Regions from separate parts of the Arthrobacter sp. B0316-1-20 genome, predicted to be linked through region 1. Evidence: riboswitches for the same ligand, from Rfam matches in the RefSeq annotation. Region 1 holds a riboswitch; each other region holds the start of a gene.
The links. Region 1 has a riboswitch for S-adenosylmethionine ahead of AC5RW2_RS20225 (O-acetylhomoserine aminocarboxypropyltransferase/cysteine synthase family protein). Riboswitches for the same ligand answer to the same signal wherever they lie in the genome.
Positions count from the first base shown of each region.

Region 2: it holds a riboswitch for S-adenosylmethionine, as region 1 does, so the genes downstream of both, AC5RW2_RS25470 (acyl-CoA dehydrogenase family protein) here and AC5RW2_RS20225 (O-acetylhomoserine aminocarboxypropyltransferase/cysteine synthase family protein) in region 1, are expected to answer to the same signal.
Region 3: it holds a riboswitch for S-adenosylmethionine, as region 1 does, so the genes downstream of both, AC5RW2_RS11675 (flavin reductase family protein) here and AC5RW2_RS20225 (O-acetylhomoserine aminocarboxypropyltransferase/cysteine synthase family protein) in region 1, are expected to answer to the same signal.

Region 1 is NZ_JBNHHC010000012.1:95,307-98,571, reverse strand. It holds gene AC5RW2_RS20230 (CoA-binding protein) at 1-248, opposite strand, end outside; gene AC5RW2_RS20225 (O-acetylhomoserine aminocarboxypropyltransferase/cysteine synthase family protein) at 245-1,720, opposite strand; SAM riboswitch class I at 1,812-1,906, opposite strand; gene malQ (4-alpha-glucanotransferase) at 2,230-3,265, shown strand, end outside.
Region 2 is NZ_JBNHHC010000018.1:25,169-28,433, reverse strand. It holds gene AC5RW2_RS25475 (acyl-CoA dehydrogenase family protein) at 1-896, opposite strand, end outside; gene AC5RW2_RS25470 (acyl-CoA dehydrogenase family protein) at 962-2,200, opposite strand; SAM riboswitch class IV at 2,273-2,388, opposite strand; gene AC5RW2_RS25465 (zinc-binding dehydrogenase) at 2,675-3,265, shown strand, end outside.
Region 3 is NZ_JBNHHC010000006.1:67,187-70,451, forward strand. It holds gene AC5RW2_RS11665 (alpha/beta hydrolase) at 1-97, shown strand, start outside; gene AC5RW2_RS11670 (aldo/keto reductase) at 233-1,222, shown strand; gene AC5RW2_RS11675 (flavin reductase family protein) at 1,272-1,778, opposite strand; SAM riboswitch class IV at 1,831-1,945, opposite strand; gene AC5RW2_RS11680 (prephenate dehydratase) at 2,109-2,978, opposite strand; gene AC5RW2_RS11685 (hypothetical protein) at 3,066-3,265, opposite strand, start outside.

The DNA.
Region 1 (3,265 bases):
AGGTCCGGCACCTCGGGCAGGTCCGCCAGCGACTTGTACACCGGCTGGCCCAGGATCTCCTTCGCCACCGGGTTCACGAAATACACCTTGTACGGCGAGCTGGACAGCAGGTACGTGGCCACGAAGTAGCTGGCCCGGCTCGGCTTGTCCGAGGCGCCGACAATGGCGATGGATTTGGTGTTGCGCAGGATGTTCAGACGCTCCGCGGCGGACGGGCCGATCCAGGTGCGTTCCGGTGTCGCGGTCACTTGGCGGCTCCTTCTTCGGCTTCGATCAGTTCTTCGACGGACTCGACTACGCGCGTTCCGGGCTCTGTCCGGGGGGAGCGCTCCGCCGGGATCGTGCAGGATTCGCCGGCATAGCTGGGCGAGGCGAACTCGGAGCTGTCGAACGCGGCGTCCTCATGGTCGCGGCTGGGGCCGTGCTCGGCGCCGGCCTGCTGCGAGGCGGCCAGCGCCTGGTCCAAATCCCAGAGGATGTCGTCCACGTCTTCCAGACCCACCGAGATGCGGATCAGGTCCTCGGGCACGCCGGCAGCCACCAGCTGGTCGGCGGTGAGCTGCTGGTGGGTGGTCGATCCCGGGTGCAGCACCAGGGTGCGGGCGTCGCCGATGTTGGCCAGGTGGCTGGCCAGCTGCAGCGATTCGATGAACTTCTGGCCTGCGGTGCGGCCGCCCTTGACGCCGAAGCTGAACACGGAGCCCACGCCCTTGGGCAGGTACTTCCGGCCCCGCTCGTAATGCGGATGCCCGGGCAGGCCGGCGTAGCTGACCCAGGAGACGCGCTCGTCGGCTTCCAGCCACTCGGCCACGGTGCGGGCGTTGGCCAGGTGCTCGTCCATCCGCTGCGCCAGCGTTTCCACGCCCTGCAGCAGCTGGAACGCGGACTGTGCCGACAGCGACGGGCCGATGTCGCGCAGCTGCTCGGACCGGAGCTTGGTGAGGAAGCCGTACTCGCCGAAGTTGCCCCACCAGGACACGTTGCCGTAGCTGGGCACCGGCTCGGTCATCTGCGGAAACTTGCCGTTGCCCCAGTTGAAACGGCCGGATTCGACGACGACGCCGCCCAGGGTGGTGCCGTGGCCGCCCAGGAACTTGGTGGCGGAGTGGATCACGATGTCCGCGCCGTGCTCGATCGGACGGATCAGGTAGGGCGTGCTCAGGGTGGCGTCCACGACCAGGGGGAGCCCGGCGTCGTGCGCCACCGCGGCCAGGCCGGCGAGGTCCGCGATGTCGCCGGACGGGTTGGCCACGATCTCGGTGTAGACGGCCTTGGTGTTCTCCCCGATGGCCGCGGCGAAGTCGGCCGGGTCGTTGGAGTCGACGAACGTGGTCTCCACGCCGAACCGGCGCAGCGTCACGTCCAGCTGGGTGATGGTGCCGCCGTAGAGCTTGGACGAGGCCACGATGTGATCGCCCGCCCCGGCCAGGGCCGCGAAGGTGATGAACTCGGCGGCCATGCCCGAGGACGTGGCCACCGCGCCGATGCCGCCCTCGAGCGAGGCGATGCGCTCCTCGAACGCGGCGACCGTGGGGTTGCCGATGCGCGAGTAAATGTTGCCGTACTTCTGCAGCGCGAAGAGGTTCGCGGCGTCGTCGGTGTCTTTGAACACGAACGAGGTGCTCTGGTAGATCGGTACGGCCCGGGCACCGTGCTCGGCGTCGGGCGTGCCGCCGGCGTGCAGGGCACGGGTGCGGAAACCGAATGTGCGTTCAGCCATCAGGCGGTTGCTCCTTCAAAACTTGGGTTCCCGGAATGACGGTCCTGGCGGCACCGGCAGGCACCGTCTGGATCAAAGATTGCTTGCGCTCTCTCCATCGCTTCTGGCGGTAGCACCTTTCCGGTGGCGTCCGGATGGTTGCTGCGGTGTCAAAGAGCCAGATCTCTCAACCGCTCGGGATGGTCCCGTCCATTCTCGCAACCAACGGCCGCGGCACCAAAAAATGTTGAGCCGCGTTGCGTCCGGGCTGTGGGCGCCCGGGCCCTGAGGCAGCACGCCGTGCGGATGCCCGGGCTTGCGGCGGCCCGGTACGACGGCGGTGCCCGCCTTCGCCGCCCGGCCTCGCGAACGCTTTGGACGTTCGGAATTGCGGACGACGCCTCGCTGTTTGTCCGGCCTGCGAATGCCCGGCACGACGGCGGTGCTCGCCGCGCGTCGGAGCCACGACCTTCGCCGTACCGGCGTGACGAACGTTCCCGGGTCCGGACAGTTCACCGTAGATTGGGTCTATGGCTGAACTTTCGGCGCTGCAGCGCCTCGCGGGAAAACATGGCGTTGGCATTACCTTCCGCGGCTGGGATGGCGACGAGAAAACAGTCAGTGAGGCAACGCTGGTTTCCGTCCTCACCGCGCTGGGCGTCCCCTGTGCCACCGACGACGACGTGACGGCTTCCCTCCGGGCCGCTGAACTGGCACCGGTGCAGCGCACGCTGCCGCCCGCCGTCGTCGTCCGCCAAGGCGCTGCCACCGAGGTTCCGGTCAATGCGCGGCGCGGCGTCCGTCCGCGGGTCCGGATCCTGCTGGAGGACGGCTCCCGGCGCGACGTCGAGGTGCTGGCCGGCGGGTCGGAGGATGCGGAAGGTGCCCCGCCTGTTCGTTTCACGGCGGTGGTGCCGGCGGACATCCCGCTGGGCTGGCACACGCTGGAGGTAGCGGAGCGGCCGGAGGCGGTGGAGGCCGGGACCGGCGCAGCCCCGGAAATGCCGGAGGTGATGCAGGCCGGGACCGGCGCGGCCCCGGACCGGTCGGAATCGATGGAGCCCGGAACCGGCGCGGCCCCGGAGCCAACCGACAGCGAGGCGCGGTGCGCCCTCGTGGTCACCCCGCGGCGCCTGACCACCGCGGACCGCCTGCCCCGCACGTGGGGGTTGATGGCACAGCTGTACTCCGTGCGCTCGCGGTCCTCCTGGGGCATCGGCGACCTGCATGATCTGGCCAGCCTCGCCGAGACGGCTGCCGCAAAGGGCGCGGGCTTCGTCCTGATCAACCCGCTGCACGCGGCCCAGCCGAAACCGCCGGTGGAGCCCTCGCCCTACCTGCCCTCCACGCGCCGGTTCGTCAATCCGCTGTACCTGCGGGTCGAGGACGTGCCCGAAGCCAGCGGCATCCCGCTGGCCAACAACTTCCACGACGCGAACCTGGACGCCGGCATCCTGGACCGCGACCCGGTTTTTGCGGCCAAGCTGCAGGCGCTGGAAACGGTCTTCGCTGTGCCCCGGTCCGCGGAACGCCAGCAGCGGTTCGAGGCCTTCCGCGCGCAGGAAG
Region 2 (3,265 bases), on a different contig from region 1:
TAGGCCTTGGCGCTGATGCCGCCAACCACTTGCAGGATCTGCGCGTCGTGCCGGACCAGCGGCGCGTTGCCGTGGCCGAACACCCGCTTGCGTTCCCGCACGTTCGCGGCGGCGTCGGTGGAGGCCGCCTGCGCGATGCCGGCCAGGGCCACCAGCAGGATGTGCTGGTAGAGCGCCGTCTGGTACGGGAAGCGGTCCGCGAACGCTGACACATTCACCGGGTCCACCTCGGCTTCGGTAAAAAGCGTGGTGCCGCTGCCGGTCAGGCGCTGGCCGAAGCCGTCCCAGTCGTCATAGGTTTCCACGCCGGCTGTCTTGGTGGAGATGATCACCGAGACATCCGAGCCGTCGGGCCGCTTCGCGGTGACGTCGATCCAGTCGGCGAAGATGGTGCCCGTGGTGTAGAACTTGCGGCCGTTCAGCACCAGCCTGCCGCCGGACTCGGTGAGCACCGTGGCGGTTCCGCCGGCGCCCGGTTCGGTCCACGCGTTCCCGGCCAGCTGACCGGAGGCGAAGCGCTGCAGCCAGACGCTGCGGTCCCCGCTGCGGCCGTGGTGGTACAGGTGCTCCTCCACCAGTGCTATGTGCGAGCGCAGCGCCTGCGGGATGTTGCTGTCCGCAGCGGCCAGCTCGATCAGCAGTTCTGTGAACTCTTCCCAGTCCAGCCCGTCGCCGCCGAGTTCGGCGGGGATCCGGGCGGCGCCAAAACCGGCGCCTTTCAGCCAGCCGATCTGTTCAAACGGCAGCTCGCGGGCCAGTTCGCGGTCGAGTGCTCCTGCGGCGATGCGCTGGAAAATGGGCCGGTACTTCGCGGCCGCCGCTTCGAAGGCCGGCGTTGCGTGGACGGAAGGGGCGGCGTGGAAGGCTGTCGTTGCGTGGTCAAGGGTTTCAGTCATAGTGGTGCTCCTGGGTCTCTGCCATGCACGGCCGAGGTCGGGACGGGTAGGGCTGTTTGCGCGGATCAGGTGTAGAGCGAGATCGGCTGGACTTCGCCCAGCAGGAAGTTGGCGCCGACCTCGACCTTCTTGTAGTCCACCGGGTCGTGCAGCGTGTGCGTGCGGACATTGCGCCAGAAGATGTCCAGCCCCACCTCGGTTTTCGCGGAGGAGGAACCGGTCACTTCGAAAATGCGGTTGGCCACCTCCACGCCCGCCTCGGTGGAGACGACTTTGAGCCGGGCGATCTCGATCTCGATGCCAGCGCGTGCCTCGGCCGTGAGGTCCCCGCCGGCGGCGATGGCGGCGTCGAAGCGCTCGTTGGTCCGGTCCGCCAGCGCTTCCACGGCTGCCACGCGGGACGCTAGTTCCCCGTAGACCCGCTGGGTCAGCGGATCCTGGGCGTAGGTTTCGGCGCTGCTGAGAAACCAGGAGTTCTTGCGCGCCACGGTGATCTGGCGTCCGCGTTCCAGCGCACCCTGCGCGATGCCCAGGTAGAGGTTGCCGAAGGCCAGCTGGATGTAGGGCGTCACCAGGCTAGAGAATGGCTCCTCCCCCACTTCGCCGATGATGTCAGCGGAGGTGACCAGCACGCCGTCGTACTTCACGGAGCCGCTCGCGGAGAGGCGCTGGCCCAGCGCGTCCCAGTCGCCGAGGAAGGAAATCCCCGCGCGGTCGTGTTCCAGGGCCAAGGCCAGGAACTTGCCTTGGTCGGGACCGGCCGTGATCGCGGCGTTGACCAGGATCGCGTCGCCCACCGACGCTCCGGTGGAGAAGTGCTTGACGCCGTCCAGCCGGTAGCCGTTGCCGTCGGGAACCAGTTCCAGGTTCGGGTCCACCGGGTTGACCGAGTCGCCCCAGGACCAGCGGCCCTGGGCCGAGCGGCGGAGCAGTCGTTCTTGGACCTGCGGGTTGCCGTAGAAGACCACGGCGCCAAGGTTGGCGTAGTGGTAGGCCAGGATCTGCGCGATCGAGGCATCCGTCCGGGCCAGGATCCGCACCGCGTGCAGCGCGGTTTCCCAGTGGCCGCCCTCGCCGCCCCACTCGCTGGGGATGATCAGGTTGACCAGGCCGGAACTGCGCAGCAGTTCCACTTCGGCCTGCGGGTCCGCGTTCCGGCGGTCGCGCTCCAGCACGTCCGCGCTCAGCACGGCGGCCACGCCCTCGGCGATCCGCTGCCAGTGCGCGAGCTCTTCGCGGCTGGCGTGTCCGGTCCACGGGGAACGGCGGGTCTGCTGGTTTTCTTCAATGACGACGGCGGTCATGGCGCCTCCTTGGGGTGGGGCTCCCGCCTGCGGCGCGCAGCAACCGTCACGGTCGACGACGCAGCCTGGCAGGGGCCGTACTTGCCGGGCACCGGATCTGTGCGCGGCCGGATCCTCATCTGGGGCACCCCACTACGGAAGAGGGTTGCCGCCCAACCAGCCAGAGCTTGTCGTTGGGACTCTTGATCTTGGGGAAGAGTCTGCCGGGCCGAATCCGGCGCTGTGAAGCATGTGACGGGCCATGACGTACCGCTGCTGATTGTTACGGAGAAGGTCTTATAACGACGGCGGCCGCTCGCCCCAGCCGGCTCCGCGGAGTGCTCCAGCCAGGCCGGCGTTTTCAGCCGGATGCGCGCTCCCAACGGACTACCCCTACTGGCCAGACAGTGACGGGACTACGGTGGAGTTGCACTGCCAATATCGGCCAAGCCGGGGCGGGCACCGTCCAGGCGGTCGGCGCACGGAAGGTTCATCATGAAGGCATGGCAATTTGTCGGAACGAACAAGCCGCTGGAGCTTAACGAGGTTGAGGAGCCGCACGCTGGCCCCGGCGAGGTGGTTGTCGACGTCAAGGCCTCCGGTGTCTGTCACTCGGACGTCACGACGCTCGATGATGCAGGATGGATGGCGCTGTTTCAGCACGGCCTTCCCCGCACCATGGGCCACGAATCCGCCGGCGTTATCAGTGAGGTCGGCGAGGGCATGGACCATTGGAAGGTTGGCGACCGTGTGGGCCTCTCTCCGGTGATGTCAGACGGGGACGCGCTGGGTTACGGCAAGTGGGATGGAGGCTTCGCCGCCAAGCTTCGCGCGACCGACGACAATCTCGTTGCCCTGCCCGATGAAGTGCCGTTCGATCTCGGCGCGATGGCGACCGATGCCGGCCTAACCGCCTACCATGCCATGATGGCGGTCGGCGGTGCCAAGGAGGGCATGAAGGTCGGTGTCATCGGCCTCGGCGGCCTCGGCTACATCGGCGCACGCTCCGCTGCATTGGTCGGCGCCGAGGTGTACGGCGCCGAGGTCAACCCGGAAACCCAGAAGCTGGCCGACGAGATTGGATTG
Region 3 (3,265 bases), on a different contig from region 1:
CGGTCTGGGGCACCAGTTCCAGTTCAACCTGGAGTTGGAAGCGGCGTGGCAGGTGCTGGAGCGCAGCGTGGCGTTCCTCCGTCGCCAAACCGGCTGATGCCGCCGGAGTTGAACCGGCGCCCCGCTGCGACGAGCGTTCTTCGGTGTCTGCATCACCCGGGGCCGGCGCCGATGCCTCCCCGGGCACCGCCGTCGTACGCTGGAAACCTGTCCAGCGAAGGGGGAACTTTCAATGAACGACGCCGGCTCGCGCCTCATTTTCGGCTGCATGGGGTTGGGTGGTGGCTGGGGGAGCGGGCCGCTGGAAGCGGCCGATGTGGCGGCCGCGCACGCGGCCGTGGCGGCGGCGCTGGAGGCCGGGATCACGACGTTCGACCACGCCGACATCTACGCCCACGGCAAGGCCGAGGCCGCGTTCGGGCGGGTGTTGGCCGGAAGTCCCGAGCTGCGCGACTCGATCCGGCTGCAGGGCAAATGCGGCATTCGGCTGCCGGTCCCCGGCATGGTCGGGCACTACGACTCCTCGCGGGAAGCCATCCTGGCCCGCACCGACGAGAGCCTGCGCCGGCTGCACACCGATCACCTGGATACGCTGCTGATCCACCGGCCCGATCCGCTGACGCCGGCCGAAGAGATCGCCGCGGCGTTCAACGAGCTTCGGATGGCCGGGAAGGTCCGCCGCCTTGGTGTCTCGAACATGTCCGGTGAACAGATGCGCTGGTTGCAGTCGGCGCTGGATGAACCGCTGGCGGTGAACCAGCTGGAAATGAGCCTGTACCGACGCGACTGGCTGGAGTCAGGGGTGCTGGTGAACCACCCGGAGGGACCGGGGATCAGCTTCCCGCACGGCACCTTGGAATACTGCGCCGCCCACGGGGTGGAGCTGCAGTCCTGGGGAGCGCTGGCCCAGGGCCGGTACAGCGGGCGTGCGGCAGCGGAGGCCGCGACACCGGATGCTTCCGCGCCCGCGGATGCCTCTCCCCCGGCGGATCAAGCAGCGGCAGCCCTGGTCACGGAACTTGCCCGGGACAAGGGGTGCCCGCCCGAAGCCGTGGTGCTGGGCTGGCTGCTGCGGCATCCGGCAGGCATCCGGCCGGTCGTCGGTACCAGCAGCCCGGACCGGATCCGGGCCTGTGCCGAGGCGGAAGCGGTTGGAGCATCGATGACCCGCGAGGAGTGGTACTCCCTGTGGGTGGCGGCCCGAGGCAGGCCGCTGCCTTAGCTGCCCGCGCCCGGCCCCGCAGCTGCGGGCGGGGCCGGGACCATGCGTCCTAGACGAAAGCCGGCTGTTCCAACCGGCGGAACGCGGAATCGTGGAAGACCAGGGGCTCGTGGGTGCCGTCGTGCGTGGACAGTCCGTGCACCTGCAGCAGCACGACGTGGTGGTCCCCGGCCGGGACTTCCTGGTGCACCGAGCAGTACAGCCAGAGCGCCGCGTCGTTGAGGAAAAGCGCGCCGTCGTCCGTGCCGTGCAGGCTCAGGCCGGCAAAGCGGTCACCGGTCCTGGACGCGATCTGGCGGCAGACGCCGTCGTGCCCGGTGCCGAGCACCGAGACGCCGATCCGGTTGGCCCGGCGGACCAGCGGCCAGGTCCGTGAGGTGTTTTGCACGGCGAACATCACCAGCGGCGGCTCGAGGGAGACGCCCACGGTGAACGAGGAGGCGACGATGCCCTGCGGCTCGCCGTCGACGGTCGCGCACAGCGCCGCGATGCCCGAGGGGAACCGGCCGAAGGCGGAGCGCAACGTGTGGGGGGTCAGGTCATGGTGTAGCGACATGGCGTCCTTGGGGCTTGGGCGCATCCGCTGCGGCCGAGCTGCTGCGGGTGGATACGCGTACTTGCCTGCCGACATACCCGGCGGGCCGAATCATCACCTGGAGCACCCCGCTACGGTAGAGGGTTGCCGGCCAACTAGCCAGGGCTGTGAAGTTGGCGCTCTTGATTCGTCTCCACGCTAAGAGCGGGGAAGGGCCTGGGTCAAACGCCGGTAACAGTTCGTCAAATGCAGCGTTTTACTTCCGGGCGCCGCGAGGTGTCTGCTGCCCCGACGGGCGGCCGTGCGACGGCTGCTGCCCCGAAGGCTACTGTCCGACTGCTGGTCCCACGGCTACTGCGCGGCGGCGCCCGGGCGCACGGTCCGCTGCCGGAACGGATGCGCCGGGTAGACGCCCAGGATGCGTATTTCGGTGGTGAAGAAGTCCAGTTCCTCGAAGGCGTGGACCATGGCCGGATCGTCCGGGTGGCCTTCGACGTCCACCATGAACATGGTGGCGGCAAACTCGCCGCCCACCATGTAGCTCTCCAACCGGGTCATGTTGATGCCGTTGGTGGCGAAACCGCCCAGCGCCTTGTACAGCGCGGACGGCACGTTCCGCACGCGGAACACGAAGCTGGTTACGGCCGGACCGGGAAGTTCCTCGCGGGACGGGACCGGCCGGCGGTCGGCCAGCACCACGAACCGTGTGGTGTTCGTCGGATCGTCTTCGACCTTTTCCGCGAAAACCTCCAGACCGTAGAGTTCGGCGGCCATCGGCGGCGCCAGGGAGACCTTGGTCGGGTCGTTCCATTCGGCCACCTCCCGGGCCGAACCGGCGGTGTCGCCTGCGATGACCGGAGTGAGCCCAAGCCTGCGGATCAGCTTGCGGCACTGGCCCAAAGCATGGATGTGGCTGTGCACCTCCCGGGCCTGCTCCACGGTGGCCCCGCGTACGCCCAGCAGGCTGAAACGGATGGGCAGGAAGAATTCCTCCACGATCTGCAGGGTGGTCTTCGGCAGCAGGGCGTGGATGTCCGCCACCCGGCCGGCGATCGAGTTGTCGATGGGGATCATGGCCAGTTCCGCCTCGCCGCCGGTGACGGCAGCGAACGCATCCTCGAAGCTGGCACACGGCACCGCTTCCCAACCGGGGCGCACTTCCAGGCAAGCCATGTGGGAGTTCGAGCCGGGTTCACCTTGGTACGCAATCGCTGGAGCCATGGGCGAAATTATCCCACCGGGGCGGGCCGGCGCTTCATTCCGGGCAACCGGGCGGCGTCATATAACCGGGACCGGCCCGCCAACCGCTTAGTACAGATGCGATTCCTGGGTGATGCCGTAGGGCACGTCGTCGCTCAGCTCCACCGTAAACTGCCCGGGGCCGGTGCGAGTGACCAGGATGCCGCAATCGCCGTCGATGGCGGCGAGCTTTTGCAACTCTTCGACCGCAGCATTCAGGAGATCGTGCGCTTCGGAAGCCGTCTGTGCGGTCAACGACTTGGTAGCCA